Streptomyces liliifuscus: one gene and its partner. The protein of the gene in region 2 interacts with the protein of the main gene of each other region in a pairwise test. Links are inferred from orthologs where the notes say so. Each region holds a gene or a part of one and is shown on either strand. Other genes may lie near its edges.

Region 1 (14,651 bases), 1.9 Mb from region 2 along the record:
GTCCAACTCCTCGGTACGCCGCCTCGCGTCGGCCTCCCGCTGCTGCCGGTACGCGGCCTGATGCTCACGCCGACTGCGTGCCAACTCCCTCTGCTGGTACCGCTGTTGCCTGTCGAACTCCCGCTGCTGCCGCGCCCGTTCCTCCACCTGGCGCTGCTGCTGCCGCTGGACCTCGGCCCAGATCCCGACCAACCCATTCGAGCGACGACTCATGCTCTACAGGCCCTCCCCCACAACTCCGAGGCCCTGCCACCGAACCCCGACCCCACAACTGACCGTAACCAGACGACTCTAGTCTGCGATCGCGCACCTCTCCCCCACTTCGCGGAGGCGCACGGAGTGCGTGCGGGGCGGCTCAGCCCGCGATCCGGTTCACCTTCGTCACCTTGCACGTCACTTTCTGCGTGACCTGGTCCTTGCCGGCAGCCGTGGTCGTCACCTTCTGACCGGACGCGACGGTCAGGGACAGGGCCGCGCCCTCGGACACACGCGTCCCGTCCGGGGCCCTGAACTCGACAGTGACGCCGTACGTCGAGGTCTTCGAGCTGTGGTTGTGGATCTCAAGTCCGGCCGAGGGCAGCCGCGTTGCCGCATCGACGGCACAGGACGTGACCCTCACATCGGCCGACGGCGGATTCTCGGGATTCCCGGGGTTCTCGATCGAACCCGCCAGCACGATCACCAGCACAACCACGACGACAATGACGACGACCACCGCGGCCAGAGCTCCGACGCAGCCCCACAGACACGAACGGTTCCGCCCCTGCTTCCCCGGAGGCCCGGCCGGCGCCGCCCACTGCCCGGCACCAGGAGGGGCAGGGCCGTCACCGGAGCGCCCCCACGAAGGACCACTCGCCGGCATGCTTGCCTCCTCCGTAGCGGATACCGCCACGCTAGGAAGCCGAAAGCCACCACGCGAACCAAGAGCACCCACCCAGGCGACTCCGAGCGAAAAGGTTGGTGCGCGGGGCCGACGGAACCGGGTAACGTCTTTGACATGTTCTTCCAGACGCCGATTTACGAGTGAGAGCGTGACGGGCCCCCGCTGACGCCCTTCGACGTCGCCGCCCGTCCCCCACCGACGAATCCGTAGATCACTTCACATCATTACCGGGAGAACCCGTGACCGTGAGCAAGAACATCAACAATCCCGTGGGCATGGGCGGCGGCAAGCGCAAGAAGCTGTCCCGCACCGAACGGCAGAACAACGGCCCGTACCGCAACCTCGACCGCCAGAGCGCAGCCGACCGAAAGGCCGAGCTGGTGCGCAAGATGCGCGAGAAGACAGGCGCAGCTGAGGCTGAGGGCGCCACGCAGGCGGACGACGACACCACCCAGAGCTGACACACCGCCGCCGCAAGGGCGGCACCGCACAGACCAGGGCCCGGACCGCTATACACGGTCCGGGCCCTGCTGCCGTCCCCCAGCACCTCCACGACGCGCCGCAGCGCCTCACTCACGTCAGTGCGTGTGCCCGCTCGTCGCAGGGTCCTTCTTGACCGTCAGGGGGAGCAGCTTCTTGCCTGTGGGGCCGATCTGGATGGAGGTGTCCATCTGGGGGCAGACCCCGCAGTCGAAGCAGGGTGTCCACCGGCAGTCCTCGACCTCTGTTTCGTCGAGGGAGTCCTGCCAGTCCTCCCAGAGCCAGTCCTTGTCGAGGCCGGAGTCCAGGTGGTCCCAGGGGAGGACCTCTTCGTAGGTGCGCTCGCGGGTCGTGTACCAGTCGACGTCTACGCCGAAGGCGGGGAGCGTCTTCTCGGCGCACTGCATCCAGCGGTCGTACGAGAAGTGCTCGCGCCAGCCGTCGAAGCGGCCGCCGTCCTCGTAGACCGCGCGGATCACGGAGCCGATGCGGCGGTCACCGCGGGAGAGCAGGCCCTCGACGATGCCCGGCTTGCCGTCGTGGTAGCGGAAACCGATGGAGCGGCCGTACTTCTTGTCGCCGCGGATCTTGTCGCGGAGCTTTCCGAGGCGTACGTCCGTCTCCTCCGCCGACAGCTGCGGGGCCCACTGGAAGGGAGTGTGGGGCTTGGGGACGAAGCCGCCGATCGACACCGTGCAGCGGATGTCGTTCTGGCCGGAGACCTTGCGGCCCTCGGCGATCACGTTCATCGCCATGTCCGCGATCTGCAGGACGTCCTCGTCGGTCTCCGTCGGCAGGCCGCACATGAAGTAGAGCTTCACCTGGCGCCAGCCGTTGCCGTACGCCGTGGAGACCGTACGGATCAGGTCCTCTTCCGAGACCATCTTGTTGATGACCTTGCGCATGCGCTCGGAGCCGCCCTCGGGGGCGAAGGTGAGGCCCGAGCGCCGGCCGTTCCTCGTCAGCTCGTTGGCCAGGTCGACGTTGAAGGCGTCCACGCGGGTCGACGGGAGGGACAGGCCGATCTTGTCCTCCTCGTACCGATCCGCCAGGCCCTTCGCGATGTCGCCGATCTCCGAGTGGTCCGCCGAGGAGAGGGACAGCAGGCCCACCTCCTCGAAGCCCGTCGCCTTCAGGCCCTTCTCCACCATGTCGCCGATGCCCGTGATGGAGCGCTCGCGCACCGGGCGGGTGATCATGCCCGCCTGGCAGAAGCGGCAGCCGCGCGTGCAGCCGCGGAAGATCTCCACCGACATGCGCTCGTGGACGGTCTCGGCCAGCGGGACGAGGGGCTGCTTCGGGTACGGCCACTCGTCCAGGTCCATGACCGTGTGCTTCGACACCCGCCACGGGACACCCGACTTGTTGGGGACCACTCGGGCGATCCGGCCGTCGGCGAGGTACTCGACGTCGTAGAACGCCGGGATGTACACCGATCCCGTCTTCGCGAGGCGGAACAGGACCTCCTCGCGGCCGCCCGGCATGCCCTCCGACTTCCAGGCGCGGATGATGTCGGTCATGTCGAGCACGGCCTGCTCGCCGTCGCCGATGATCACCGCGTCGACGAAGTCGGCGATCGGCTCGGGGTTGAAGGCCGCGTGACCGCCGGCCAGCACGATCGGGTCGTCGAGCGTACGGTCCTTGGACTCCAGCGGGATGCCCGCCAGGTCAAGCGCGGTCAGCATGTTCGTGTAGCCCAGCTCCGTGGAGAAGGACAGGCCGAACACGTCGAAGGCCTTCACCGGGCGGTGGCTGTCCACCGTGAACTGCGGGACCCGGTGCTCGCGCATGAGCTCCTCCAGGTCCGGCCACACGCTGTACGTGCGCTCGGCGAGAACGCCCTCACGCTCGTTCAGGACCTCGTAAAGGATCATGACACCCTGGTTGGGCAGTCCGACCTCGTACGCGTCCGGGTACATGAGCGCCCAGCGGACGTCAGTGGTCTCCCAGGGCTTGACCGTGGAGTTGAGCTCTCCGCCGACGTACTGGATCGGCTTCTGCACATGCGGGAGCAGAGCTTCGAGCTGCGGGAACACCGATGCAGCGACTTCGGCAGACATCTCGCAAACCTTTGGTGGGGTGAGATCCGACAGGGGTGACCATCCAGCCTAACGTGCCGGGAGCCACCCCCCGTCCGCCGTCCGGAGCGGAGATCCCCACCGACCGGAGCGGAGATCCTCAGAACACCGTCCCGCTCCGGATCGTCTCCCACGCCCCCGGCAGCCCGGCCTCGACGCCCTCCGCCGCCCGCTCCTCACGCCCGTACAGCACCCCGTACGTGAAGGCGTTCTCCCCCGCCGCGTGCGCCTGGGTCGCGACGTCGCGCAGGGCCTCACGGGCCATGACGCTGTCCTGGTGCTCGCCGAGCAGGTTCTGCAGGGACTTCATGTCGCTCGTCAGGCTCTTCGCGGGTTTGCCGAGGGCGGGGGTGGCCGCCTCCGCCGAGTACCGGGTGCGCTTGGCCTTCTTGCGGGCCTCGTGGATCGCGAGGTCACGGTCCGGGCCCGGCGGAGAGTCGATGGCTTCCGCGATCAGTCCGGACAGCTTGTCGAAGTCCTTGTGCACGGCCTTGGAGATCACCTTTTCCGGTTCGCCCGAGGCGGCCTTGAGCAGCGGCGGAGTGGCGAGGAGCGTGTCCAGGGCGGTGAGCAGGTCCAGGTAGCGCCTGCCGTCGAGGACCGCGATCAGCCGGCGCCGGGAGCCGGAGCGGCGGGCGTGCGACCAGGTGCGGATCCGGGTGCGGACCGGCCCGGTGAGCTGGGCACGCGGGAGTGCGGCGAGGGCCGCCGTCAGCCGCTCGGTCAGGACCTCCTGGTCACGGTCGACGCCCAGTTCCCCGGCCAGCCACTTCAGCTCGTCGCCGATCGGGTCTGTGACGGCCCGGTCCAGGATCTTCCCGTACGAGCGGAAGGCGCTGCGCATCCGGCGGGTGGCGACGCGCATGCTGTGCACGGAGTCGTACACGTCGCGCCGGACGGCGGGGTCGAGCTCGATGATCGCGTCGCGCTGGGCCCGTACGTACGCGAGGACGTGGTCGCCCGAGGTGACGGGTGCCGCTTCCACGACGGCCTGCTTGCGGGGCGCCTGGCCCGTCTCCCCGAGGGCCCTGGCCAGCTTGGACGCGGACTTGGAGCGGGAGACGCCGGCCTTGCGGAGTTTCTTCTCGACCTTGTCGAGGAAGGCGGGGTCGCCGTCGTCGGCCAGCTCGACCTCGATCTCGGTCCATTCGGTGGTGCCGTCGCCGCCGCTGAGCCGCTCGGCGTGTACGCGGTCGACACTGATCTCGGCGAGCAGGCCCCCGGAGTCGTCGACGAGGTGGCGGATGTCACGGGCCGACCGCAGCCGCACGACGGGGACCAGTTCGGCGTCGCGCACCCGGGAGCGGACGAGCCCGCCGAGCGTCCGGGGCACGGTGTCGGAGAGCGGGGCGTGGATCTCGTCCCGTACGCCTTCGGAGACCGGCAGTTTCAGGTGCCAGCCCGCGTCGTCGCCCCCGGTGCGGCGGCGCAGGGTGAGCGACGCGGCGGCGAGCCGTTGATCGGGCGTGTCGTAGTAGGTCGCGTCGAGTTCGGCGACGCCCTTGTCGATGACGGCCGAGACGCCGGAGACCTTTGTCAGGTCCGGCAGATCCGACAGTCCGGCGCTCTCATCGGCTTCGTATTTACGCTCGATCTCCCGCTTTGTGTCCGCCATGAACCGAATCTAGTCGCGAATCCGGCTCATGGGCAGCCCTCACATGTGCACTAGGCCGACATCGGTCGTTGGACGCGGATCGATTGCAGGAGTCCCACGGCCACCCAGACGGCGAACATCGAAGAGCCTCCGTAGGACACGAAAGGCAGTGGTAGACCCGCCACCGGCATGATGCCGAGGGTCATGCCGACGTTCTCGAACGACTGGAAGGCGAACCAGGCGATGATCCCGGCGGCGACGATCGTGCCGTACAGCTCGGTCGTCTCGCGGGCGATGCGGCAGGCCCGCCACAGCACGATGCCCAGCAGGACCAGGATCAGTCCGGCGCCGACGAAGCCGAGCTCCTCGCCCGCGACCGTGAAGACGAAGTCCGTCTGCTGCTCGGGCACGAACTGGCCCGTGGTCTGCGAACCCTTGCCGAGGCCGGTGCCGAAGAGACCGCCGGAGCCGATCGCGATACGCGCCTGGTTGGTGTTGTAGCCGACGCCCGCCGGGTCGAGCTCGGGGTTGGCGAAGGCCGCGAAGCGGTTGATCTGGTACTCGTCGAGGATCTTGAGCTGCCAGACCGCGATCGCGCCGAGGGCGCCGGCGCCGATCAACCCGAAGACCCAGCGGTTGGAGGCGCCGGAGGCGAGCAGCACACCCAGCACGACGATCACCATGACCATGACCGAGCCGAGGTCGGGCATGAGCAGCACGATCAGTATCGGTACGGCGGCCAGACCCAGGGACTGCAGAACCGTGCGGTGGTCGGGGTAGGGCTTGTCTCCGGCGTCGACCCGGGCAGCGAGCAGCATCGCCATGCCCAGGATGATCGTGATCTTCACGAACTCGGAGGGCTGGAGCGAGAAGCCGCCGCCGATGACGATCCACGCGTGCGCGCCGTTGATGGTCGCGCCGAGCGGGGTCAGCACAAGCAGGATCAGGAAGACGGAGATCCCGTACAGGATCGGTACGGCCGTGCGCAGGGTGCGGTGGCCGAGCCAGACCGTGCCGATCATCAGGGCGAAGCCGATGCCCGTGTTGAGCAGATGCCGGAACAGGAAGTAGTACGGGTCGCCCTGGTTGAGCTCGGTGCGGTTGCGGGTCGCCGAGTAGACGAGGGCCGCGCCGATCAGGGAGAGCGCGATGGCCGAGAACAGTATCGGCCAGTCGAGCCTGCGGGCCAGCGAGTCGCGGGCGAACAGCCGCGACCAGCTGGAGCGTTCGGGTCCGTATCCGGAGACGGAGAATCCGTTCGCGCCGGTCATGTGAGCGTCCTCCGCCTCTTCCTCGGGCGGGCCGAGCGCCTTCGGGCGTCGCGGTTGTCACCGGTGTTGGGGTTGGGCACGGTGGCGGCCGGGTCGTCACCGGACACCGGCTGCTGCCCGCCCTCCTCGGAGGCCTGCTCCTCTTTGGCCGGGTACTTCTCGACCTTCGGGGAGTCGATCGAACCGTCGGCCTCGATCTTCGGGAGGCTCTTCTGCGGGCTGTAGAGCAGGGCCTTCTTCTTGTCGATCGTGCCGTCCTCGGAGATGCCGTACAGCGCGTTGTAGATCTTGCGCACGGCGGGGGCCGAGGCACCGGAGCCCGTACCACCCTGGGAGATGGTCATGACGACCGTGTAGTCCTTGGTGTACGTGGTGAACCACGAGGTCGTCTGCTTGCCGTAGACCTCGGCCGTACCCGTCTTGGCGTGCAGCGGGATCTTGTCCTGCGGCCAGCCGCCGAACCGCCAGGCGGCCGAACCGCGGGTCGCGACTCCCGCGAGGGCACCGTCTATGGCGTCGCGCGTCTTCCGCGTCATCGGCAGCTTGCCGTGCGACTTCGGCTTGATCTCCTGGACCGTCTTGCCGTCGGGGCTGATGATCGCCTTGCCGACGGTCGGGTCGTAGAGGGTGCCGCCGTTGGAAATCGCCCCGTAGATCGTCGCCATCTGGATCGGGGTGACGAGCGTGTCACCCTGGCCGATGGAGTAGTTGACGGAGTCACCGGCACGCATCCGGTTGCCTTCGAGGCAGTTCTCGTACGCGATCTGCTGGGCGTACGAGCCGCCCTTCTTGCCGTACTTGCACCAGGCGTCCTTGTTCGCCTTCCAGTAGTCCAGCTTCCACTGGCGGTCGGGGACGCGGCCGGCGACCTCGTTCGGCAGGTCGATGCCGGTCACCTTGCCGAGGCCGAACTGGTGGGCCGTCTTGTAGAACCAGTCCTTGGCGTTCTTCTTCGGCTTGATGCCGCCGTCCCGCTTCCACTCCTCGTGGGAGAGCCGGTAGAAGACGGTGTCGCAGGAGACCTCAAGGGCGCGGCCGAGGCTGATCGGGCCGTACCCCTTCGACTCGAAGTTCTTGAAGACCTGGCCGCCGATGGAGTACGAGCTGGAGCACTCGTAGGGGCCGTCGAAGGAGTAGCCCGCGTTGACCGCGGCGGCCGTCGGGATGACCTTGAAGACGGAGCCGGGGGCGGACTGGCCCTGGATCGCGCGGTTCAGGAGCGGGTAGTTGGAGCCCTTGCCGGTGAGCTTGGCGTAGTCCTTGCCGGAGATGCCGCCGACCCAGGCGTTCGGGTCGTACGACGGGTTGGACGCCATCGCGACGACACGGCCGGTCTTGGCCTCCATGACGACGACCGCTCCGGAGTCGGCCTTGTAGTTCTCGCCGGTGTTGTCGTCGAATTCGTCGCGGGCGTCCTTCATCGCCTCGTTCAGCTCGTACTCGGCGACGCGCTGGACGCGGGAGTCGATGCTGGTGACGACGTTGGCACCGGGCTCGGCCTCGTCGCTCTTGGCCTGGCCGATGACGCGGCCGAGATTGTCGACCTCGTAGCGGGTGACACCGGCCTTGCCGCGCAGTTCCTTGTCGTACTCGCGCTCGAGGCCCGAGCGGCCGACCTGGTCGGAGCGCAGATACGGCGAGTCGGTGTCCTTGGCCTTGGTGATCTCCTCGTCGGTGACGGGCGAGAGATAGCCGAGGACCTGCGCGGTGTTGGCCTCGCCGGGGGCGGCGTAGCGGCGGACGGCCTGCGGCTCGGCGGTGATGCCGGGGAAGTCCTCGGCACGCTCGCGGATCTGCAGCGCCTGCTTGGCCGTGGCCTCGTCGGTGATGGGGATCGGCTGGTAGGGCGAGCCGTTCCAGCACGGCTGCGGCGTCTTCGAGTCGCACAGCCGGACCTTGTCCATCACGTCCTTGGCCTTCATGCCGAGGACGCGTGCGAGCTTGGTGAGGACGGCGTCGCCGTCGTCCTTCATCTTCAGCAGTTCGGTGCGGGACGCGGAGACCACGAGCCGCGTCTCGTTGTCGGCGATCGGCACTCCGCGGGCGTCCAGGATCGAGCCGCGCACGGCGGGGCTGACGACCTGCTGGACGTGGTTGCCGGAGGCCTCCTTGGCGTACTCGTCGCCGTTGCGGATCTGGAGGTACCACAGGCGCCCGCCGAGAGTGCCCAGGAGCGAGAGCACGAGGATCTGGATGACGACGAGCCGGATCTGGACCCTTGGGGTCCGGCCGGTCTCCGGGATGTTGGTCACTGATCCCCCTCCCTCAGCTCTTGCGGTGTGCCGACCTCGTGAGAGCCCACACGGTGTGCAGTTGTCGTGAGCGCCGCTCTCACAGCCGCTTGACCCCCTTGATGCGTCCCGCACGCGCGACGCGCGCCCTGGCCGCCTTGACTCTCAGGCCGCCGCGCTGGCTGCCGATGCTCAGACCCGTGCCGGAGGACAGCCAGCCCGCGGTGACGTCGGGTTTCTTGCCGGAACCGCCGCCGCCACCGGCTTCGGCGAGCGGGTCGTTCTCGGCGCGCCGGGCCAGGGCCATGATCCCGGGTACGACGAACGGGGCGAGCAGCAGGTCGTACAGGGCAGCCGTGAACAGCAGGCTGCTCAGGCCCACATGGCGGGCGGCGGTGTCGCCGACGAGGGCGCCCACTCCCGCGTACAGGAGCGTGGATCCGACCGCGGCGGCGACGACCACGGCCATCGGGCCGGTCGCTGACTTGAGCTGGCCGTTCTCGGGCTTGGCGAGTCCGGCGAGGTAGCCGATGACACACAGCACGAGGGCGTAGCGCCCGGCGGCGTGGTCGGCGGGCGGGGCCAGGTCGGCGAGCAGGCCCGCACCGAAGCCGATGAGGGCGCCGCCGACATGGCCGTAGACCAGGGCGAGGCCGAGGACGGTGAGCAGCAGCAGATCGGGGACGGCGCCCGGCAGGTGGAGCCGGGCCAGGACGCTCACCTGGATCACCAGGGCGACGACCACGAGGGTGGTGGAGAGCAGCATTCGGTTGAAGCGCATGGGATTCAGCTCCTACTTCCTACTGCTCTTGCTGCAGACCGTCGGCGGGCGCGTTCGCCGAGGGCGTGACCGTCACGGTCACGGTCGGCGTGGGCGTTGGCTCCGGTTTGGGCGGCAGCACGTCGTCACGTGGGTCCTTGCGCGGGGCCTGGACGACGACGCCGACGATGTCGAGCTTGGTGAAGGACACGTACGGCGTGACGTAGAGCGTGCGGGTCAGGTCGCCGCCGGAGGGGTCGACGCGGGACACGATGCCGACGGGGACACCGGGCACGAACGGCCGGTCGGCCTGGGATCCGAAGGTGACCAGCCGGTCACCCTTCCTGATCTTGGCCTTGCCGTTGAGCAGCTCCACGCGCAGCGGGCGGTCCCCCTGGCCGGAGGCGAAGCCCAGCTCGTCGGTGGCCTCCATGCGCGTGCCGACCGTGAAGTCGGGGTCGTTGGCGAGCAGCACGGTGGCGGTGCTGGGCCCCACGGTGGTGACGCGCCCGACCAGCCCGTCTCCGTTCAGGACGGTCATGTCGCGCTTGATGCCGTCGTTCGCGCCGACGTCGATGGTCACGGTCCAGGAGAAGCCCTGGGCCGCTCCTATGGCGATGACCTCGGCGCCCTTGATGCCGTACTGCCCGGCGCCGGCCGTCTTGAGGACCTTGTCGAGCTGTTTGAGGCGGCTGCGGTTACGGTCGTCGCTGCCCAGCTTCGCCTTCAACGCGGCGTTGTCGCGCTCCAGTTGGGCGATGCGGTCGTGGCGGCCGCCGGATCCCTTCACGGCCTCGATCGCGTTGCCGACGGGGTCGACCGCGGAGGACACCCCGTCCTCGATCGGGCCGAAGACCGTGGCGGCGGCCTGCCGGGCACCGTCGACCGGCGAATCCTTGCCACCGCGGATGTCCACCGTGATCAAAGCGAACGCGATGGCGATCAGCAGCACCAAGAGCAGCCGGCTCTCTCGTGTGTCCCTCACGTGCGGCGGCCGTGCCTTCCTCGTCGAATACGTGTATGGCTCACCCGGAAGATCCCCGGAGTACCCGGAGCGCGGACCCGCGGGGCGGCGTTATGGGGGAGCTTATGCCTGAATATCAACGATCCGCCGTACGAGAAGGGATCATCCCGTACGGCGGAATCGAAGAGTTACTTCATCTGCGCGGCTGGGCGTCCAGAACCTGCTGGAGCGCCTCGAACTCCTCGACGCACTTGCCGGAGCCGAGCGCCACGCTGTCGAGCGGATCCTCCGCGATATGGATCGGCATGCCGGTCTCGCGACGCAGCCGCTCGTCGAGACCGCGCAGCAGGGCGCCACCACCGGTGAGCACGATCCCGCGGTCCATGACGTCGCCGGACAGCTCCGGCGGGCACTTGTCGAGGGTGGTCTTGACCGCGTCCACGATGGCGTTGACGGGCTCCTCGATCGCCTTGCGGACTTCGGCGGCCGAGATGACTACGGTCTTCGGGAGGCCGGAGACCAGGTCCCGGCCGCGGATTTCGGTGTGTTCGTCATTGTCGAGGTCGTACGCGGAACCGATCGTGATCTTGATCTGCTCGGCCGTCCGCTCACCGAGAAGGAGCGAGTACTCCTTCTTGATGTGCTGGATGATCGCGTTGTCCAGCTCGTCGCCGGCGACACGGATGGACTGTGCCGTGACGATTCCGCCGAGCGAGATGACCGCGACCTCCGTGGTGCCGCCGCCGATGTCCACCACCATGTTGCCCGTGGCCTCGTGGACCGGCAGGCCGGAGCCGATGGCCGCGGCCATGGGCTCCTCGATGATGTGCACCTGGCGGGCGCCGGCCTGGGACGACGCCTCGATGACGGCACGGCGCTCGACGCCCGTGATGCCCGAGGGCACACAGACGACGACGCGAGGACGGGCGAGATAGCGCCGCTTGTGGATCTTCAGGATGAAGTAGCGGAGCATGCGCTCGGTGATCTCGAAGTCGGCGATGACACCGTCCTTCAGCGGGCGCACGGCAACGATGTTGCCCGGCGTCCGCCCGATCATCTTCTTCGCTTCCGCGCCGACCGCGAGGATGCCACCGGTGTTGGTGTTGATCGCGACGACGGACGGCTCGTTGAGTACGATCCCGCGACCCCTGACGTACACCAGCGTGTTGGCGGTCCCGAGGTCGACAGCCATGTCACGGCCGATGAACGACATTGAGTTCCCCATCAGGATTCGTCTGGCCTTCCCAAGTGGAGCTTTTGATGGCTTTTTAGGTCGGCGAGGGTGAGCGCTGTGACGTGAAGGCTTCCATCGTAGTCTCGCCTGCACGAACACCGCGCGAGGGTCTTCGCCATTGTGACCAGATGACGTGCCGCCCCGCTTCTGGAGACGGTCCATCGGGGGAACGCGTTCCCTCGATCGCCACGCATATGCCAACCGACAGCAGCCATTGTGCGCCGCTCCCAGGTCAGAAGCCCAGGTGCCTGACATGACATCAGAAGATTCCTGGTGAAGCGGGTTCCCGACGGGACGAACGGGTGGGTGCGGACTGAACAACGGGTGACGGGGCGGGGCGGCGGGGTCTGGGATGCGGGGCTTCGGTTTGCTGGACCTGGGAAGCCGGAGCTTAGCCCGGGCTTGCTGGGCCTGGACTACTGGGCTGGGCTTGCTTGGACCCGAGATTGCTGAGACTGGGCTGCGGGGCTTGGGCTTGCTGGGCCTGGGGGTGCCGGGCTTGGGCCCACTGAGCCTCGGGGGCCCGGGTGCTGAGTCTGGGCTTGCTGAGCCTGGGGGTGCCGGGCTTGGGCCCACTGAGCCTCGGGGGCCCGGGTGCTGAGTCTGGGCTTGCTGAGCCTCGGAGGCTGGGGCTGGGCTCGCGGGGCCCGGGTACTGGGTCTGGGCTTGCTGGGCTTGGGATGCCGGGCTTGGGCTCTGGGTCCGGGCGCTGGGCCCGGGATGTCGCGCCTCGGCTCGCTGAGCCCCGCAGGCTGAGTCCGGGCTCGGGCTTGCCGGCCCAGCGGCCTGGGCCTGCCGGGCTCGGGCTTGCTGGGCCCGGGCTTGCTGGGCCCGGGGTTCTGAGCCTTGGGATGCCGGGCTTGGGCCCAAAGAGCCCCGGATGCTGGGGCCGGGCTCGCGGGCCCGGGTGCTGAGTCTGGGCTTGCTGAGCTCCGGGGGCTGGCTCCGGGCTCGCTGGGCCCCGGATGCCGGGCCCGGACTCGCTGAGCACCGGGATGCCGGGCTTGGGCTCTGGGTCCGGGCTTGCTGGGCCTGGGCTTGCCGTGCCTGGGCTCGCTGAGCCCCGGATACTGGGCCCGGACTCGCTGAGCCCCGGATCTCGGCTGGGCTCGCTGAACCCCGGACGCTGAGCCCGGGCCCAAGCTTGCTCGCCCAGCGGCCTGGGCCTGCCGGGTTTGCCGGCTTGCCAGGCACAGAACCGGTGCCCCGGGCGCCCACCGCCCGGCTGCCAGGCCCGGGTTCACTGCGCCCGGCAGCCTGGCCTGCCGGGCGCAGAACCGGTCTCCTGGGCGCGCCCACGCCTGGCAGGCCGGACCCTGGGCTGCCGGGAATGGAGCCAGGTCCCAGCCTGGGGCCTGGGGGAGTCTCCCGGGTGCCGGCGCCGGGTGCCATGCACCGCACCCCTCGGCCCGCCAGTGGTGTGGGCCTCGGGGTGTGGCGGGTCGGTGGTCCGTCGGGGAGCGGTCAGGCGAGGCCCGGGAAGAAGATCTTCAGCTCTCGCTCGGCGGACTCCTCGGAGTCGGAGGCGTGGATCAGGTTCTCCCGGACGATGACACCGAAGTCGCCACGGATGGAGCCGGGGGCGGCGGCGATCGGGTCGGTCGGGCCCGCGAGTGCCCGTACGCCCTCGATGACGCGCTCGCCCTCGACGACCAGCGCCACGACCGGGCCGGAGGCCATGAAGGCGACCAGGGGCTCGTAGAAGGGCTTGCCCTTGTGCTCGCCGTAGTGCTGCTCCAGCGTGTCCTGGTCCAGCGTGCGCAGCTCCAGCGCGGTGATCTCCCAGCCGGCCTTGCGCTCGATGCGGCTGATGATCTCGCCGGTCAGGCCGCGACGGACCGCGTCGGGCTTGAGAAGGACGAGGGTGCGCTGGCTCACGGTGGTGGCTCCTTCGGGTCACAGATGTGCGGATGACCGAGGCTACAGGGCGTGTCCGGGTGCGTGTTACGCAGCGTCAGCTGCTACGGGGAGGGCCGGTCCGATACCGGCCGACCCGGCTGTTTTCGCCCCCGCCGCCCCTACCCATTCCCGTCCCTGACTCAGGGGCTCCGCCCCCGAACCCCCGCTCCTCAGACGCCGGAGAGGCTGAATATCACGCCTACGCCGTGTTACCCCCGGTCTCGGCCTGCGCGGCGAACCGCGCCTTCGCCTCCTCCACCTTGCGGCCGAAGTGGACCGAGGCCCACCACAGGGCGGCGAAGACGGCACCGAGGAAGAACATGGTCGGCACGACGAACCCGCTGGCGATCAGCACGACCTGCAGCGCCCACCCCAGCTGGACACCCCCCGGCCGCGTGATCATCCCGCAGAGCAACAGGCACAACACCATCGCGACCCCACTCACCGTCCAGACCGTGGCCATGGACAGATCGGGATCCTTCATCGCGACGAGCCCCGCGAAACCGATGACGAAGAACTCACCGATCAGCGTCGAAGCACAGAGCGTACGCACGGATCAGCCCCTCCCCAGCAGCAACCGGGCCTCGCCCACAGTGATCACGGAACCGGTCACCAGCACCCCGGCCCCCGCGTACTCCGCCTCCTCCTCGGCCAGCGTGATCGCGGCCTCCAGGGCATCGTCCAGCCGGGACTCGACCTGCACCCGGTCGTCCCCGAACACCTCGACGGCGATCGCGGCGAGCGAGTCCACGTCCATGGCCCGGTGGCTGGAGTTCTGCGTGACGACGACCTCGGTGAAGATCGGCTCGAAGGCCTCCAGCAGCCCCCGTACGTTCTTGTCCCCGCTCGACCCCACGACACCGATCAGCCGGCTGAAGTCGAAGACCTCACGGACACCCTCGGCGGTCGCCCGTGCCCCCGCCGGATTGTGCGCGGCGTCCAGCACGACCGTCGGCGACCGCCGCACGATCTCCAGCCGCCCGGGCGAGGACACCGCAGCGAAGGCCTTGCGGACCGTGTCGATGTCGAGCGGCTCGGGCCGCTGGGACCCGACCCCGAAGAACGCCTCCACCGCGGCGAGCGCCACCGCCGCGTTGTGCGCCTGGTACGCCCCGTGCAGCGGGATGTACACCTCGTCGTACTCCCCGCCCAGCCCCCGGAGGGTCAGCAGCTGCCCGCCGACGGCGACCTGGCGGCTCACGACGCCGAACTCGAGCCCCTCGCGGGCGACTGTGGCATCGACCTCGACGGCCTTCT
Region 2 (14,386 bases):
TGCCGAGCGTGGCCGCCGCCGACGAGACGTTCACGATGACGCCTGCGCCCCGGAGTGCCATGTCCCGCGCGGCCCGGCGCGAACACAGCAGCGTGCCCAGGAGGTTGACCTCCACGACCCGGCGCAGCTCGGCGGTGTCAGTGTCGGCGAGCCGACCGAGCGGGCCGGTCACGCCGGCGTTGTTCACCAGGCCCGTCACCGCCCCGAGCCGCTCCGCCGCCGTGTCGAAGAGCCGCTCGACGTCCGCCTCGTCGGAGGTGTCCGCGCGTACGGTCACGCACCGCGCCCCGGCCTCGCGCACGGCGTCCGCGGTGCGCTCCGCGGCCTCGTCGTCGCGTGCGTACCCGACCACCAGGTCGTGGCCGTCCGACGCTAGCCGCAGGCAGGTCGCGGCACCGATCCCCCGGCTGCCACCCGTGACGACCGTGACGGGACGAGACATGCGCGCTCCTTCGTGATCCGTGATCCGTGATCACTGATCCATGGTTCCTGACCGGGTTCGTACGTCCATACGGCGCACGACCGGTGAATATCACTGCACGCCCCTTGGCTCGGACCTCCCCGTGGCCAACACTGAGCCGATGACGCAGCGCGTGGAACTGGCTACGGTAATGGACCGGCTCGCGGTCGACGGACTGGTCACCGAGTACGCGGTGGCGGTCGACGACGGGGACTGGGAGGCGTACCGCGGACTGTTCGCGCCGGACGGGCGGGCGGACTACCGGTCGGCGGGCGGTATCGAGGGGGACGCGGGGCAGATCGCCGGATGGCTCGCGCAGACCATGGAGCTGTTCCCCATGCGGCAGCATCTGATCGTGAACCGGCGGGTGCGGTTCGGGGCTCTGGAGCAGGACACGGGCGACACGGCCCGGATCCAGGCGGACTACGTCAATCCGATGCGGTTCTCGGGACACGACGGCGGATCCACGGAGCCCGACTTCGTGTGCGGCGGCCGGTACGACTTCGGTCTGGTGCGTACGTACAACGGCTGGCGGCTGCGTGAGGTGGTCGTCCACGAGAAGTGGCGCCGGGCCACGCAGGCGCGGCAGGAACCCGCCGCCCATTGAGCCCACGGTCGGCCTGTTCGCGCGTGCCACCTGAGTGGATACCCCCTTACGTAGATCGTCCCGGTGCGCGCACACTGGAGTCACGCACCGTGCTTCGGGGGTCGAGGGAGGCGCTGCATGAAGCTGTCCGCCGCTGACTGGCGCCGACGCCTCGGCTCCCCCTGGTGGCGCGGCATCGCGGCCGTGCTCGCCGGTGCGCTGCCGATGCTGAGCTTCCCGGCGCCGTCCCTGTGGTGGTTCGCGTATGTCGCGCTGGTGCCGTGGATCCTGCTCGTCCGCTCGGCCCCGACGGGGCGGCGGGCGGCGTACGACGGCTGGCTCGGCGGGCTCGGTTTCATGCTGGCCGTGCACCACTGGCTGCTGCCGAGCCTGCATGTCTTCACGCTCGTGATAGCGGCGCTGCTCGGCGTGCTCTGGGCACCGTGGGGCTGGCTGACACGAAGGTTCCTGGCCGGTGTTCCCTCGGCGGGCCAGGTCGTCGCCGCCCTGTTCGTGCTGCCCTCCGCCTGGCTGATGGTCGAACTCGTACGCTCCTGGGAGGGGTTGGGCGGTCCCTGGGGGCTGCTCGGTTCGAGTCAGTGGGACGTGGAGCCCGCGCTGCGGCTGGCCTCGGTGGGCGGAGTATGGCTGCTGAGCTTCCTGCTCGTCGCCGTGAACGTCGCGGTCGCCGTTCTCGTCGCCGTACGGCAGTCCCGTGTCCCCGCGGTCGCCGGGCTGGTCGCGACGGCGGCGGCCACCTCGGCGGCCTGGGTGTGGTCCCCGCGGCCGGACGTCGACGGCCGCGTCCGGATCGCCGTCGTGCAGCCCGGTGTCATCGATGGAATCGGCAGCCCGGGGAAGCGTTTCGCACGCGAGGAGACGCTGACCGGACAGCTGGCCGGGCAGGACGTGGACCTCGTGGTGTGGGGCGAGAGCAGTGTCGGCTTCGACCTCGCCGAGCGGCCCGACCTCGCGGACCGGCTCGCCGCGCTGTCGCGCCAAGTGGACGCGGACATCCTGGTCAACGTGGACGCGCGCCGCTCCGACCGGCCCGGCATATACAAGAGTTCGGTGCTCGTGGGGCCCGAGGGTCCGACCGGTGACCGCTACGACAAGATGCGGCTGGTGCCGTTCGGCGAGTACGTTCCGGCCCGTTCCCTCCTCGGCTGGGCCACGTCCGTGGGCAAGGCGGCGGGCGAGGACCGTATGCGCGGCTCGAAGCAGGTGGTGATGAACGTCGGGGGCGGGCTGCGGGTCGGCCCGATGGTGTGCTTCGAGTCGGCGTTCCCCGACATGAGCCGTCATCTCGCCCGGGACGGCGCCGAGTTGCTGCTCGCGCAGTCGGCGACCTCGTCGTTCCAGCAGAGCTGGGCGCCCGAGCAGCACGCCTCGCTGGCGGCGCTGCGGGCCGCCGAGACGGGCCGGCCGATGGTGCACGCGACGCTCACCGGCGTCTCCGCGGTCTACGGCCCGAGCGGTGAGCGCGTCGGCTCCTGGCTGGGCACCGATGCCAGTGCCTCCGAGGTGTACGACGTTCCGCTGGCACACGGTGTCACCCCGTACGCGCGGTTCGGCGAGTGGCCGGTGTACGCGGCGCTGCTGATCCTGGCCGCCCTGGGCGCCACGGAGGGTGCCCGGTCGTTGCGGGTCAGGCGGGCCGGTCCGTCACCGCGCGTACCACCCGCTCGCACAGCTCATGGGTCGCCAGCGCGTCCCGGGCGCTGAGCACCTTGCCCGCGCGCACCGCGTCGAGGAACGCGAGCACGACCTGCTCGATCCCGCGCTGCCTGGCCACCGGCACCCAGTCGCCGCGCCGGCGTATCGTCGGCTGGCCCTTGTGGTCGATGACCTCGGCGAGGTTGACGACCTGACGCTTGGTGTCCTGCCCGGAGACTTCGAGGATCTCCTCGTTCGAGCCGCTCAGCCGGTTCATCACACCGAGTGCCGTGAACCCGTCCCCGGCGAGCTGGAGCACGACGTGGTGCAGCAGTCCGTTCTCGACCCGGGCCCGCACGGTCACGTCGTCGACCGGCCCCGGCGCCAGGAACCGCAGGGTGTCCACGACGTGGATGAAGTCGTCGAGGATCATCGTGCGGGGCTGTTCCGGCAGGCCGACGCGGTTCTTCTGCATCAGGATCAGCTCGCGCGGGTGATCGGCGCACTGCGCGTACCCGGGTGCGTAGCGCCGGTTGAAGCCGACGGCCAGGCTGGTGTTCCGCTCCTCGGCGAGCTTCACCAGGCGTTCGGAGTCGGCGAGTTCGTACGCGATCGGCTTGTCGACATATGTGGCCACGCCCGCTTCGAGGAGACGGGTCACGATCTCGGGGTGCGCGTGGGTGGGCGCGTGCACGAACGCCGCGTCGAGGTTCTGCGCGAGCAGCTCGGAGAGGTCGGTGTGACGCTGCCCGGCCGGCAGGTGGAGGCTGTCGGCGACCCTGGTGAGGGTGGCGGGCGTCCGCGTGTGCAGATGCAGTTCGAGCCCCGGCCGGGTGGTGAGCACCGGCAGATAGGCCTTCTGCGCGATGTCTCCGAGTCCGATGCAGCCGACCTTCACAGGGGTCTCCTCCGGGGAACCGACATGTCCAGGGCGCACTCACCCGTGTCTCCTCGGAAGCATACGGCGACCGCGGCGGCCCCCAGTCGGCGATCCCGTCGAAACTCCGCAGGAAGGGGGCGGGCCCGCTGCCCCAGGGTCGGCGGCATGGCGTGTGCCGCGTCTCCGATGACCGCGACCCGCCCGGCGTGGAAGGCGGGCAGGTGCTCGGCGATGATGCGGGCATGACGATTGAACGCAGCGAACCCGCGATCGACGCCGACGAGCGAGCCATGCTGGAGGGCTGGCTCGACTACCACCGCCAGACCCTTGCCTGGAAGTGCCAGGACCTGGACGACGCCCAGCTCAGGACCGCCTCGGTACCGCCGTCCGAACTCTCCCTGATGGGGCTCGTCCGGCACATGGCGGAGGTGGAGCGCAGTTGGTTCCGCAGGGTGCTGGTGGGCGACGATGCCGGCCCGATCTACTACAGCGACGAGGACCGCGACGGCGAGTTCCACCTCACCGAGGAGGACACCTGGGAGGAGGCGCACGCCACCTGGCAGCAGGAGATCGAGGTCGCCCGGCGGAACGCGGCGCGCCTCGCACTCGACGACCTGTCCGCGGGCAGGAGCAGGTCCACCGACAAGCCCTTCAACCTGCGCTGGATCTACACCCACATGATCGAGGAGTACGCGCGCCACAACGGCCACGCCGACCTGATCCGCGAGCGGATCGACGGGGGCACGGGCGACTGAGGCGCGTGGCCGGGGGCAAGGCAGCCGGCAACCAGGGCGCCCCTTCAGGGGCGCGGGGAACTGCGCGACCGACCCCCACCGACCCGCAGACGACGCACAACCCTCCCCGGGCCGCCGCGGGCTCGCGCGCCGGTCGTTCACCCATGCGGGGCATCCTCCGCTTGTCAGCTCCCCAAATGGGGGCCGACACAGCAGAGTTGCGCGGGTGCATCGAACCGCGACCACCGCAACGCTCCTGGTCACCGTGGCTGTCTCGGCCGTCTCCGGCTGCATGACCGTCCAGCGACCGCTCGCTCCCGGCGCCCCGTCCGGGCCCGCTCCGGCCTCGGAGCCCCACCCGGCGGGCAGGGCCGAGCCCCAGATCGTGCAGGCGCCGGCCCGGGAGGCCCTGGAGATGATCGGCCCGTCCCGGCGCCCGTCGGCACCCGCGTCCACGCCCCGCCGTACGGCGCCCTCGGCACCCGCCGCGGCCCCGGCGGCCCCTCCCCGTCGTGCCGCCGCCGATCCGCCGCGGCGCCCGGAGCCCCAGCGGCCGGAGCGCCCCGCGGTTCCCCGTCAGCCCAGGGCGACGGCTCCGGTGACCGCGGACGTGTGTGCCTTGGGCAGGCAGTACGGCGGCTGGAACCCGGACAGCCCGCAGGCGACCATCTGCAAGGACGTGTACGGACGTTGACCGACCCGGGCGCGGATCTACGGGAGCGGCGATCCACGGGGCGGTCATCCACGAGGGCGGTCAGTCACGGGGGCGGTGATCCACGAAGGCGGCTGGCGGCGTACAGGCCCGGACCGGGGCGACGTACAAGCCCGAATCGACCGCGCGACGGCACCTAGGGCCGCTGCCGCGGCGGCCCCAGCGTCTCGCCACCGGGCCCTCTCCCCTGCCCCGGCGTCTGACCCGGTGTCGGTTCGGGCGCCCCGCCCGACGGCCCCTCCTCTTCGAGCCTCAGCTCCAGGCGGCCGATGCCCGCCCGCACACCGTCCCCGTACGCGTCGTCGCCGAGGACGCCCACGGTGTCGCGGGCCCGGCGCAGATGGCTGCGGGCGGCCTCGGAGCGGCCGAGGTTCGCGTAGTCGACGGCAAGGCTCAGATGCAGGGAGGGGTAGAAGGCCCGCACCGCGAGCGACTGCTGGTGCTCCGCGATCCGCGTGTCCGTGAGTGTGTCCGTGAGGGTGTCAGCCGCCGACAAGGCCCGCAGGTCCCAGGCCAGTTCGTCCGAGGGGTCGTCCTGGGCGTCGGCCATGTAGTGCGCGAGTGTGCAGCGGTGCAGCGCGTCGCCGTCCTCGCCGATCTCGGCCCACAGGTCCAGGAAGCGGCCCCGGGCCTCCTCGCGGTCACCGCCGTGGAGGAGCATGGCGACCTGCCCGATCCTGGTCATCATCGCGTCCGCCGCCGCCTGTTCCTGTTGCTCCGCCACCGGATCGTCCTCCACGCTCGTCCGCCGGCCGCAGCGCCCGCGCCGGTCGTTCCGTCACCTCTCCCGACGCTAACGGCAGACACTGACAATCGAGCTCAGGCAGCCCCGGGGGCCCCGCGCGCCACTGGGCCAGGACGGTGACGAACCCGGCCCGGCGTGCGGCCGGACCGGGTACTCGTAGCGGCAGGTCGTGACGGCGGCTCGTGGCGCACGCCGTGGTGACGGTTGGGCGACGGGGACGACGTGGTGACGTGATGTCAGCCGAGGTCGGGGATCCGCCAGTCGATCGGCTCGTGCCCCTGCTTCGCGACCGCCTCGTTGATCTGCGTGAACGGATGCGAGCCGAAGAACTTCTTCGCGGACAGCGGCGAGGGGTGCGCGCCCTTCACCACGATGTGCCGCTCCTCGTCGATGAGCGGGAGCTTCTTCTGCGCGTAGTTGCCCCACAGGACGAAGACGGCCGGGTCGGGCCGGTCGGCCACGGCCCTGATCACCGCGTCCGTGAACTTCTCCCAGCCCTTCCCCTTGTGCGAGTTGGCCTCGCCGGAGCGGACCGTCAGCACCGCGTTGAGCAGCAGGACGCCCTGCTCGGCCCACGGCATCAGATAGCCGTTGTCCGGGATCGGCGTGCCCAGCTCCGCCTGCATCTCCTTGTAGATGTTGCGCAGCGAGGGCGGGGTCTTCACACCCGGACGGACCGAGAAGCACAGGCCGTGGCCCTGGCCCTCGCCGTGGTACGGGTCCTGGCCGAGGACGAGCACCTTCACGCTCTCGTACGGCGTCGCGTCGAGCGCGGCGAAGACCTCGTCGCGCGGCGGGTAGACGGGACCCTTCTCGCGCTCCTCCTCGACGAACTCGGTGAGCTCCTTGAAGTAGGGCTTCTGGAGCTCTTCGCCCAGGACGCCGCGCCAGGACTCGGGCAGCATGGCGGTGTCGGTCACGTCAACTTCCTCCGGTGTGCGCTCACTTCACGGCCGCGGAACACACGGCCGTGGGTGGCCGCGCGAGGCGCGGCCACCGTCAGAGCACAGAACCTACAGGCGCCCACTGACAATCGGGCCCGAGTGCCCAACTGCCCGCGCTACCAGCTGGTCTTCCAGTACAGCTCCCACATCGCCATCATCGTCGCCGGGTCGATGGCGTTCTCGGCGCCGCCGATCTCCTCGTTCGCGGCGACGTGCTGCTTGCCCTGCCACAGGGGCAGCAGACGAGCGTCGTCGAGAAGGATCTGCTGGGCCTTCTCGAACTCCGCGGCCACCGCCCCCCGGTCGCTCTCCCGGCGCGAATCGGGGATCAGCTTGCCGGTGATCTCAGGGGTGTCGTACGGCGTGCCGAGCGCGTTCTGCTCGCCCACGAAGGGGGCGATGAAGTTGTCGGCGTCCGGGAAGTCGGGGAACCAGCCGCGCCCGAAGACCGGGTACTCGCCCTTCTGGTAACCCGAGACGTACGTCTTCCAGGGGCGGCTCTTGAGCGTGACCTTGAACAGGTCGGAGGCCTCCAGCTGGCGCTTCAGTTCCTCGAAGGCCGGCTTGGTCTGGGAGCCGTAGCGGTCGGTCGTGTACCAGAGGGTGAGCGGGACGGGCTCGGTGATGCCGTCGGCCGCCAGGATCTGCTTGGCCTTTGCGGCGCTGGGGTTCCCGAAGTCGTCGAAGAAGCCCGTGGTGTGGCCGACCAGGCCCTTGGGGATCATCGAGTACAGCGGCTCGACGGTGTCCTTGTAGATGTTGTGGGCGAGCGCGGGCCGGTCGACGATCTGCGCGATGGCCTTGCGGACCGAGACCTTCTTGGCCCACGGGTCCTTGGGGTTGAACACCAGGTAGCTGATCTCGGTGGTGGGGTTCTCGACGAGCTGGAGACCCTCGTCCCCACTGTTGTCCTGGATGTCCACGATGTCCGAGGCGCGCAGACCGCGGTAGACGACATCGATCTGCTTGTCCCTGAGGGCGTCGGCCATCGCGGCCGACTCCCGGAAGTAGCGAATGGTGACGGCGCTGTTCTTCCGGTCGGCGATGCCCTTGTAGTTGCCGTTCTTGACGAGGACCGCCTGCTTGCCCTCTTCGTAGGACTCCAGGTTGTACGGCCCCGAGCCGGTGACCTTGCCGTCCTTGCGGAGCGCGTTCGCGGGGTACTCCTCGGGGTCCACGATCGACATGGCGGGCGTGGAGAGCACGAAGGGAAACGTCGCGTCGGGCTGGTTCAGATGGAAGACGACCTCCTGGTCGCCCTTCGCCTCGACCCGGGAGAGGCTGTTCAGCAGACCGGCGGGGCCGCCGTTGACGTTGATCTTCTTGATGCGGTCGATGGAGTACTTGACGGCTTTCGCGTCCAGCGTGTGGCCGTTGGAGAACTTGAGCCCCTCGCGCAGCTTGCAGCTGTACACGGTGCTCGCGCCGTCGGTGAACCGGCAGCTCTCGGCGGCGTCGGGTTCGGGCTCGGACGCGCCGGCGGGGAAGTTCAGGAGGGCCTGGTGAACGTTGCGGAACAACTCCCACGAGTTGTCCCAGGAGGCCGCCGGATCCAGTGTGCTGGGCTCACTCGTCGTCCCGACGAGGATCGACTTCCCCTCGTCCGAAGAGTCCGAGGAGAATACGCCGCATCCGGCGACCAGGGATATGGACGTGATCGCCCCCATCTGACGCAGGTATCTGTCCCGCTTGAACACGCGCACGCTCCTCGATCGGCCATACCACAAGGGTGGGCGCACGATACCGCAGCGCCAGGCCGCATGGGCCTTCACACTGGCAGGGCCCTTGATCAGCAGATATCGCGGAACGTATCGGAACGATCTCTTTCCTGGTAGCACCCTGGACAGGTGGACGCCCGGGCGATTTTCGGCCAAGCCGCCCGGGCGTCCACGATCGAGATCCGTTGTCAGACTCCGGCGTTGAGGAACTTCCCGCCGTCGACCACCAGCGTCTGCCCGGTGATCCAGTCCGACTGTTCCGAGGTCAGGAACGCTGCGGTGCCGCCGATGTCCGACGGAACGCCGAGCCTGCCGAGGGGGTAGCCCGCGGCCGCCTCCTCCTCGCGGCCCTCGTAGAGGGCCTTGGCGAACTGCGTCTTGACGACCGCGGGCGCGATGGAGTTGACCCGCACCCTGGGTGCGAACTCGTGCGCCAGCTGAAGGGTCAGGTTGATCATCGCGGCCTTGCTGATGCCGTACGCCCCGATGAACGGCGAGGCCTGGACGCCCGCGAGCGAGGAGATGTTGACGATCGCGCCGCCGTTCTCGCTCTGCCACGCCTTCCACGTCCGCTGGGCGAAGCCGAGCGCGGAGACGACGTTGGTCTCGAACACCTTGCGTGCCACGTTGAGGTCGAGGTCGGCGATCGGCCCGAACACCGGGTTCGTACCGGCGTTGTTGATGAGGAAGTCGACTCGGCCGAACGCCTCCATGGTGCGTTCTACGGCGATGGCCTGGTGGGCCTCGTCGTGGGCCTTGCCCGCGACGCCGATGACACGGTCCGCGCCGAGCTGCTCGACGGCCTCCTTGAGCGCGTCCTCGTTGCGGCCGGTGATGCACACCCGGTCGCCGCGGGCGAGCAGCGCCTCGGCGACGCCGTAGCCGATACCGCGGCTCGCGCCGGTGATGAGGGCTACCTTGCCCGAGAGTTCCACAGTGGTCATATTCCTGTCCCCCGGCCCTAGTTGAGCGGTCCGCCGGCCACGTACAGCACCTGGCCGGAGACGAAGCCGGCCGCGTCGCCCGTGAAGAAGGCGATCGCGTTGGCGATGTCGTCCGGGTTGCCGACGCGCTGGACCGGGATCTGGGTGGCGGCCGCGGCCTGGAACTCCTCGAAGCCCATGCCGACCCGCTCGGCGGTGGCGGCGGTCATGTCGGTGACGATGAAGCCGGGCGCGACGGCGTTCGCGGTGACACCGAACTTGCCGAGCTCGAAGGCGAGGGTCTTGGTGAAGCCCTGCAGACCGGCCTTGGCGGCGGAGTAGTTGACCTGGCCGCGGTTGCCGAGCGCAGAGGAGGAGGAGAGGTTGACGACACGGCCGAACTTGGCGTCCACCATGTACTTCTGGACGGCCCGCGTCATCAGGAAGGAGCCGCGCAGGTGCACGTTCAGGACCGTGTCCCAGTCCGACACGCTCATCTTGAACAGCAGGTTGTCGCGGAGCACGCCCGCGTTGTTCACCAGGATCGTCGGCGCCCCGAGCTCCTCGGCGACGCGTGCCACGGCGGCCTCGACCTGCGCCTCGTCGGAGACGTCGGCGCCCACCGCGATCGCCCTGCCGCCGGCGGCGGTGATCTTCTCCACGGTGTCCTTGCACGCGGCCTCGTCGAGGTCGATCACCGCGACGGCACGGCCCTCGGCGGCCAGTCGTACGGCGGTCGCGGCGCCGATGCCGCGCGCTGCACCGGTGACTACGGCGACGCGCTGCTCTGAGGTGGACATTGCTGGTTCTCCTCGCCCTTGGGAAGCCCTTGAAAGACCAAACCTGCGGCTCTCACGGTACGCCCCTTTGGTGAGCGACCGCTTAGTACCTTCAGCAGACGTGACGCTAGAAGCCTTGGCACCCAGTGTCAACGGCCTGCTCGGCCGGTGTGATCCATTACCTGACCAGCAGGTCGAGCAGCCGCACCGCCTCGGCGGCGGGATCCGCCGTGAGACCGGTGTGCACGGGCCCCGGCTGGACGACCGTGGAGCGGGGCGCGATCAGCCAGCGGAAGCGCCGCCCGGCGTCGTCGCGCGCGGCCTGACCCGCCGCCGCTCCCCCGGCGCAGACGCCCTCGACGGCCCGCAAGGCCGCGCGGACCCCGGGCGCGTCCGCCTCCGGATCGAGGGCCCGCAGCTTGTTCTCGTCGAGATGGGTGTGGGCGGCCACGAAGGACTTCGCGCGGCAGTACACGAGCACGCCCGCGTTGAAGTACTCCCCCCGCTCGACCCGTGGCACCACGCGCAGCAGTGCGTACTCGTAGACGTCACGGCCGTCGCGCTCGCTCACTTCGTGCCCTCCTGGCTCGTCCGGACGCGCTCGTGGATGGTGGCGGCGCGGGCGAGGAGCGGCTCCGCGTACGCGCGTCTGAGCGCGTCCGTCGACTCGAACCCCGGCTCGTCCCGCAGCCACTCCTCCGGGATCGCCGCGGTCACCTCGGCGAGCAGTTCCTCGGTGACCCGGGGCGCCAACTCCGCGGCGGCGGAGGCGATGTCGGGGCCGAACGGCGCGAGCGCGTGGTCGGAGGCGTCGTACGGCTTGGCCGCGGAGGCCGCCGCGCCGGGCCAGTTGTGGTGCCAGATCATGGTGGCGCCGTGGTCGATGAGCCACAGATCGCCGTGCCGGACCAGCATGTTAGGGTTCCGCCACGATCGGTCGACATTGTTGACCAGCGCGTCGAACCAGACGATTTTCCCGGCTTCTTCCGGGCTCACCTGGTGCGCGAGGGCGTCGAAGCCGATCGCCCGGGAGAGAAAATCCATCCCCAGATTCAGCCCGCCGCTCGACTTGAGCAACTCCTGCACTTCCTGGTCCGGTTCACCGAGCCCTATGACCGGATCGAGTCCGATCGTGACCAGGCCGGGTACGCGCAGGCCCAGGCGACGGGCGAGTTCACCACAGACGACCTCCGCGACGAGGGTCTTCCGCCCCTGTCCGGCACCGGTGAACTTCATGACGTACGTCCCGAGATCGTCGGCCTCGACGAGCCCCGGCAGCGAGCCTCCCTCACGCAACGGCGTGACAAAGCGGGTCGCGCTGACTTCCTTGAGCATCGCCCCAGGTTACTGGGGCGTTCCCCGTCCACTCGCACGAAGGGATCACCTGTGACTGCCGAAGACCTGCCCCTGCAGTACGCCCGCACGAAACGCTTCTCCCTCGGGGTGCCGCGCGGCTTCACCGTCTCGCCGGACGGCGACCGCGTCGTCTTCCTGCGCACCAAGAACGGCCGCTCCACGACGGGCCTGCTCTGGCTGCACGAGAACGGCGAGGAGCGGCTGCTCGCCGACCCGCTCGCGCTCGGCGACGGCGGGGAGGTCCCGGAAGCCGAGCGGATCCGCCGCGAGCGGGCGCGCGAGACGGGCGCGGGCATCGTCTCGTACGCCACCGACGCGGCCGTCCGTCTGGTCGTGTTCGCCCTCTCGGGCGCCCTGTGGGCCGTACGCACGGACGAGGGCGTCCTGCGCCGGATCCCCACGGCGGGCCCGGTCGTCGCCCCGCGCCCGAGCCCCGACGGCTCCCGCATCGCGTACGTGAGTGACGGCGCCCTCCGCGTCGTACGCATCGACGGCACCGCCGACCGCGCGCTGGCCAGGCCGGAGGGCCCGGAGGTGACGTACGGGCTCTCCGACCACGTCTCGTCCGAGTCGCTGGACCGTACGCGGTCGTTCTGGTGGTCGCCGGACGGGGACGCGCTGTTGGTGGTACGGGTCGACAACTCGCCGGTCCAGCAGTGGTACATCAGCGATCCGGCCGAGCCCTCGCGTCCGTCGCGCGCGATCCGCTACCCGGCCGCGGGCACCGCCAACGCCGAGCTGTCGCTGCACGTGGTGGGCCTCGACGGCGAGCGCGTCGAGGCACGGCTCCCCAAGGAGGCCGCCGAGCCGCATCCGGCGGGTGAGTGGACCGACCCGTCCTTCGAGTACGTCGTGCACGCGGCCTGGGACGGCGCCGGACCCACCGCCGTCGTGCAGACCAGGGACCAGCGCTCGGCATACCTGCTCGGGATCGGTTCCTCCACGGGCCTGACCACGACGCTCCACCATCTCCGGGACGCCGCCTGGCTGGAGTTCATACCCGGAACGCCTGCCACCACCGCCACCGCCGGTCTCGTCCTCACCACGCAGGAGGGTTCGCGCGGACTGCTGATGACCGGGACCGGGGTGCGCACCCCTGAGGGCATGTACGTCCACGAACTGCTCGCCGTGGAGGGCGACCGGCTCTACTTCACGGCGTCCGAGGAGCCGACGGAGGTGCACGTCTGGTCGTACGGCCCAGAGAAGGGCTTCGAGCGGCTGACCGACGAACCGGGTGTGCACAGGGCCACCGTCGGGGGCGACACCGTCGTCCTGGACAGCACGACCCTCGACGGGCAGACGGTGAAGGTGCTGCGGGACGGCGGACCGGCCGGGCGGATCCGGGTGCTGGCCGAGCGGCCCATGACCGAACCGCGCCCCCGCTTCCTGACCCTCGGCGAGCGCGAGCTGCGGGCGGCGCTGTACCTGCCGACGTCGTACGAACCGGGGGCGGGCCGACTGCCCGTGATCGTGCACTCGTACTCGGGGCCCGGCGCACAGAAGGTCGTGAGGGCCGCCGCCTGGCACCACGCCGTGAACCAGTGGTTCGCCGACCAGGGCTTCGCGGTGCTGTGCGTCGACGGACGGGGCACCCCGGGGCGCGACCGGGCCTGGGAGACCGCCATCCACGGGGACCAGCTCATGCCCGTGATCGAGGACCAGGCGGACGCCGTACGCGCGGCCGCGGAGCTCTTCCCCGAACTGGACACGGGACGCGTGGCCATCCGGGGCTGGTCCTTCGGCGGCTATCTGGCGGCGGGGGCCGTGCTGCACCGGCCGGACATGTTCCACGCGGCGGTCGCGGGCGCGGCCCCGACCGATCTGCGGCTGTACGACACGCACTGGAAGGAGCGGTTCATGGGCCACCCGGACGTCCAGCCGGAGAACTACGAACGCTGCTCCCTGGTGGCACACGCACACAAGCTCACGCGCCCCTTGATGCTCGTCCATGGGATGGCCGACGACAATGTGGCGCCCGCACACATGCTGCGGTTCTCGGCGGCGCTGCTCGCCGCCGGCCGGCCGCACACAGTGCTTCCGCTGCCGGGAGCCACCCACCTGGTGACACAGGAGGGCGTGATAGACACCCTGCTCAGGCTGGATCTCGATTTCATCAAGAAGTCGCTCAATTCCTGAACCGCCTGAACTGCGCGGGTGACGTACCCGTACCCCCTGTTGGATCAACACACAACTTTACAAACGCGCATCTGCACATCTGTGGAAGGGACCGCCACTATGTCCAGCGAATCGCTCAAGCCTGCGCCGGCGCTCTGTCGTCGCACCCTCCTGGCGGCGCTAGGCGGGGCGGGCATCGCCGCCACGCTGACCGCCTGCGGAGGCTCCGACGACAGTTCGTCCGGCTCCTCCGACGCCTCCAAGTCGTCGGGCTCCGGCGGAGGTGCGGCGCTGGCCAAGACCACCGACATCCCGGAGGGCGGCGGCAAGGTGTTCGCCGACGAGGGTGTGGTCGTCACACAGCCGACGGCCGGTGAGTTCAAGGCCTACTCGACGGTGTGCCCGCACCAGAAACAGCGGGTGAACAGCGTCGCCGACGGCACCATCACCTGCCCCGCCCACGGCAGCCAGTTCAACGCCGCGGACGGCAGCGTCAAGAAGGGGCCCGCGACCAGTGGCCTCACCGCCGCCAAGATCACCGTGAGCGGGGACTCGATCACGCTCGGCTGACCCTGCGAGGTCGCTTGAGACAGGCCAGTACCTCGTCCGTGGTGGCGACGGTGGCCACCAGGGCGAGCGTGTTGCGGATCATCGCGGGGGTGTAGTCGGCAGGCACCCCCGCGATGGCGTCGCTGGGGACGACGACGGTGTAGCCGCGGTTCACCGCGTCGAACACGGCGTTGGGCACGGCCACGTTGGCGGACACGCCGGTCACGAT

The links.
Region 1: the proteins of JEQ17_RS39145 (region 2) and ndk interact in binary tests that used the Escherichia coli proteins (3 or more experiments, as listed by UniProt). The link is inferred for Streptomyces liliifuscus from one-to-one orthologs.

Annotation. Positions count from the first base shown.
Region 1 is NZ_CP066831.1:7,140,931-7,155,581, reverse strand. What follows is about bases 11,667-14,651. They hold ndk (nucleoside-diphosphate kinase), read right to left. Parts: upstream 13,374-14,651; coding sequence 12,960-13,373; downstream 11,667-12,959. Other genes in these bases: folC (bifunctional tetrahydrofolate synthase/dihydrofolate synthase), read right to left, coding at 13,951-14,651; JEQ17_RS30780 (DUF4233 domain-containing protein), read right to left, coding at 13,594-13,947. Also shown: JEQ17_RS30835 (restriction endonuclease), read right to left, coding at 1-213; JEQ17_RS30830 (hypothetical protein), read right to left, coding at 356-715; JEQ17_RS30825 (DUF6243 family protein), read left to right, coding at 1,123-1,344; JEQ17_RS30820 (TIGR03960 family B12-binding radical SAM protein), read right to left, coding at 1,462-3,423; JEQ17_RS30815 (CYTH and CHAD domain-containing protein), read right to left, coding at 3,542-5,056; rod shape-determining protein RodA, read right to left, coding at 5,107-6,306; mrdA (penicillin-binding protein 2), read right to left, coding at 6,303-8,558; rod shape-determining protein MreD, read right to left, coding at 8,638-9,318; rod shape-determining protein MreC, read right to left, coding at 9,338-10,282; JEQ17_RS30790 (rod shape-determining protein), read right to left, coding at 10,455-11,474. UniProt on the Escherichia coli protein: Major role in the synthesis of nucleoside triphosphates other than ATP. The ATP gamma phosphate is transferred to the NDP beta phosphate via a ping-pong mechanism, using a phosphorylated active-site intermediate.
Region 2 is NZ_CP066831.1:9,058,509-9,072,894, reverse strand. What follows is about bases 4,852-7,571. They hold JEQ17_RS39145 (uracil-DNA glycosylase), read right to left. Parts: upstream 6,694-7,571; coding sequence 6,010-6,693; downstream 4,852-6,009. Other genes in these bases: JEQ17_RS39140 (ABC transporter substrate-binding protein), read right to left, coding at 6,834-7,571; JEQ17_RS39150 (hypothetical protein), read right to left, coding at 5,165-5,752; JEQ17_RS39155 (hypothetical protein), read left to right, coding at 4,852-5,010. In the rest of the region: JEQ17_RS39180 (SDR family NAD(P)-dependent oxidoreductase), read right to left, coding at 1-442; JEQ17_RS39175 (nuclear transport factor 2 family protein), read left to right, coding at 582-1,067; lnt (apolipoprotein N-acyltransferase), read left to right, coding at 1,185-2,771; JEQ17_RS39165 (Gfo/Idh/MocA family protein), read right to left, coding at 2,695-3,600; JEQ17_RS39160 (DinB family protein), read left to right, coding at 3,825-4,337; more of JEQ17_RS39155, read left to right, coding at 4,543-4,851; more of JEQ17_RS39140, read right to left, coding at 7,572-8,414; JEQ17_RS39135 (SDR family oxidoreductase), read right to left, coding at 8,624-9,379; 3-oxoacyl-ACP reductase FabG, read right to left, coding at 9,397-10,158; JEQ17_RS39125 (DUF3037 domain-containing protein), read right to left, coding at 10,316-10,708; JEQ17_RS39120 (HipA family kinase), read right to left, coding at 10,705-11,472; JEQ17_RS39115 (S9 family peptidase), read left to right, coding at 11,524-13,629; JEQ17_RS39110 (Rieske (2Fe-2S) protein), read left to right, coding at 13,729-14,178; JEQ17_RS39105 (cysteine hydrolase), read right to left, coding at 14,165-14,386. UniProt on the Escherichia coli protein: Excises uracil residues from the DNA which can arise as a result of misincorporation of dUMP residues by DNA polymerase or due to deamination of cytosine.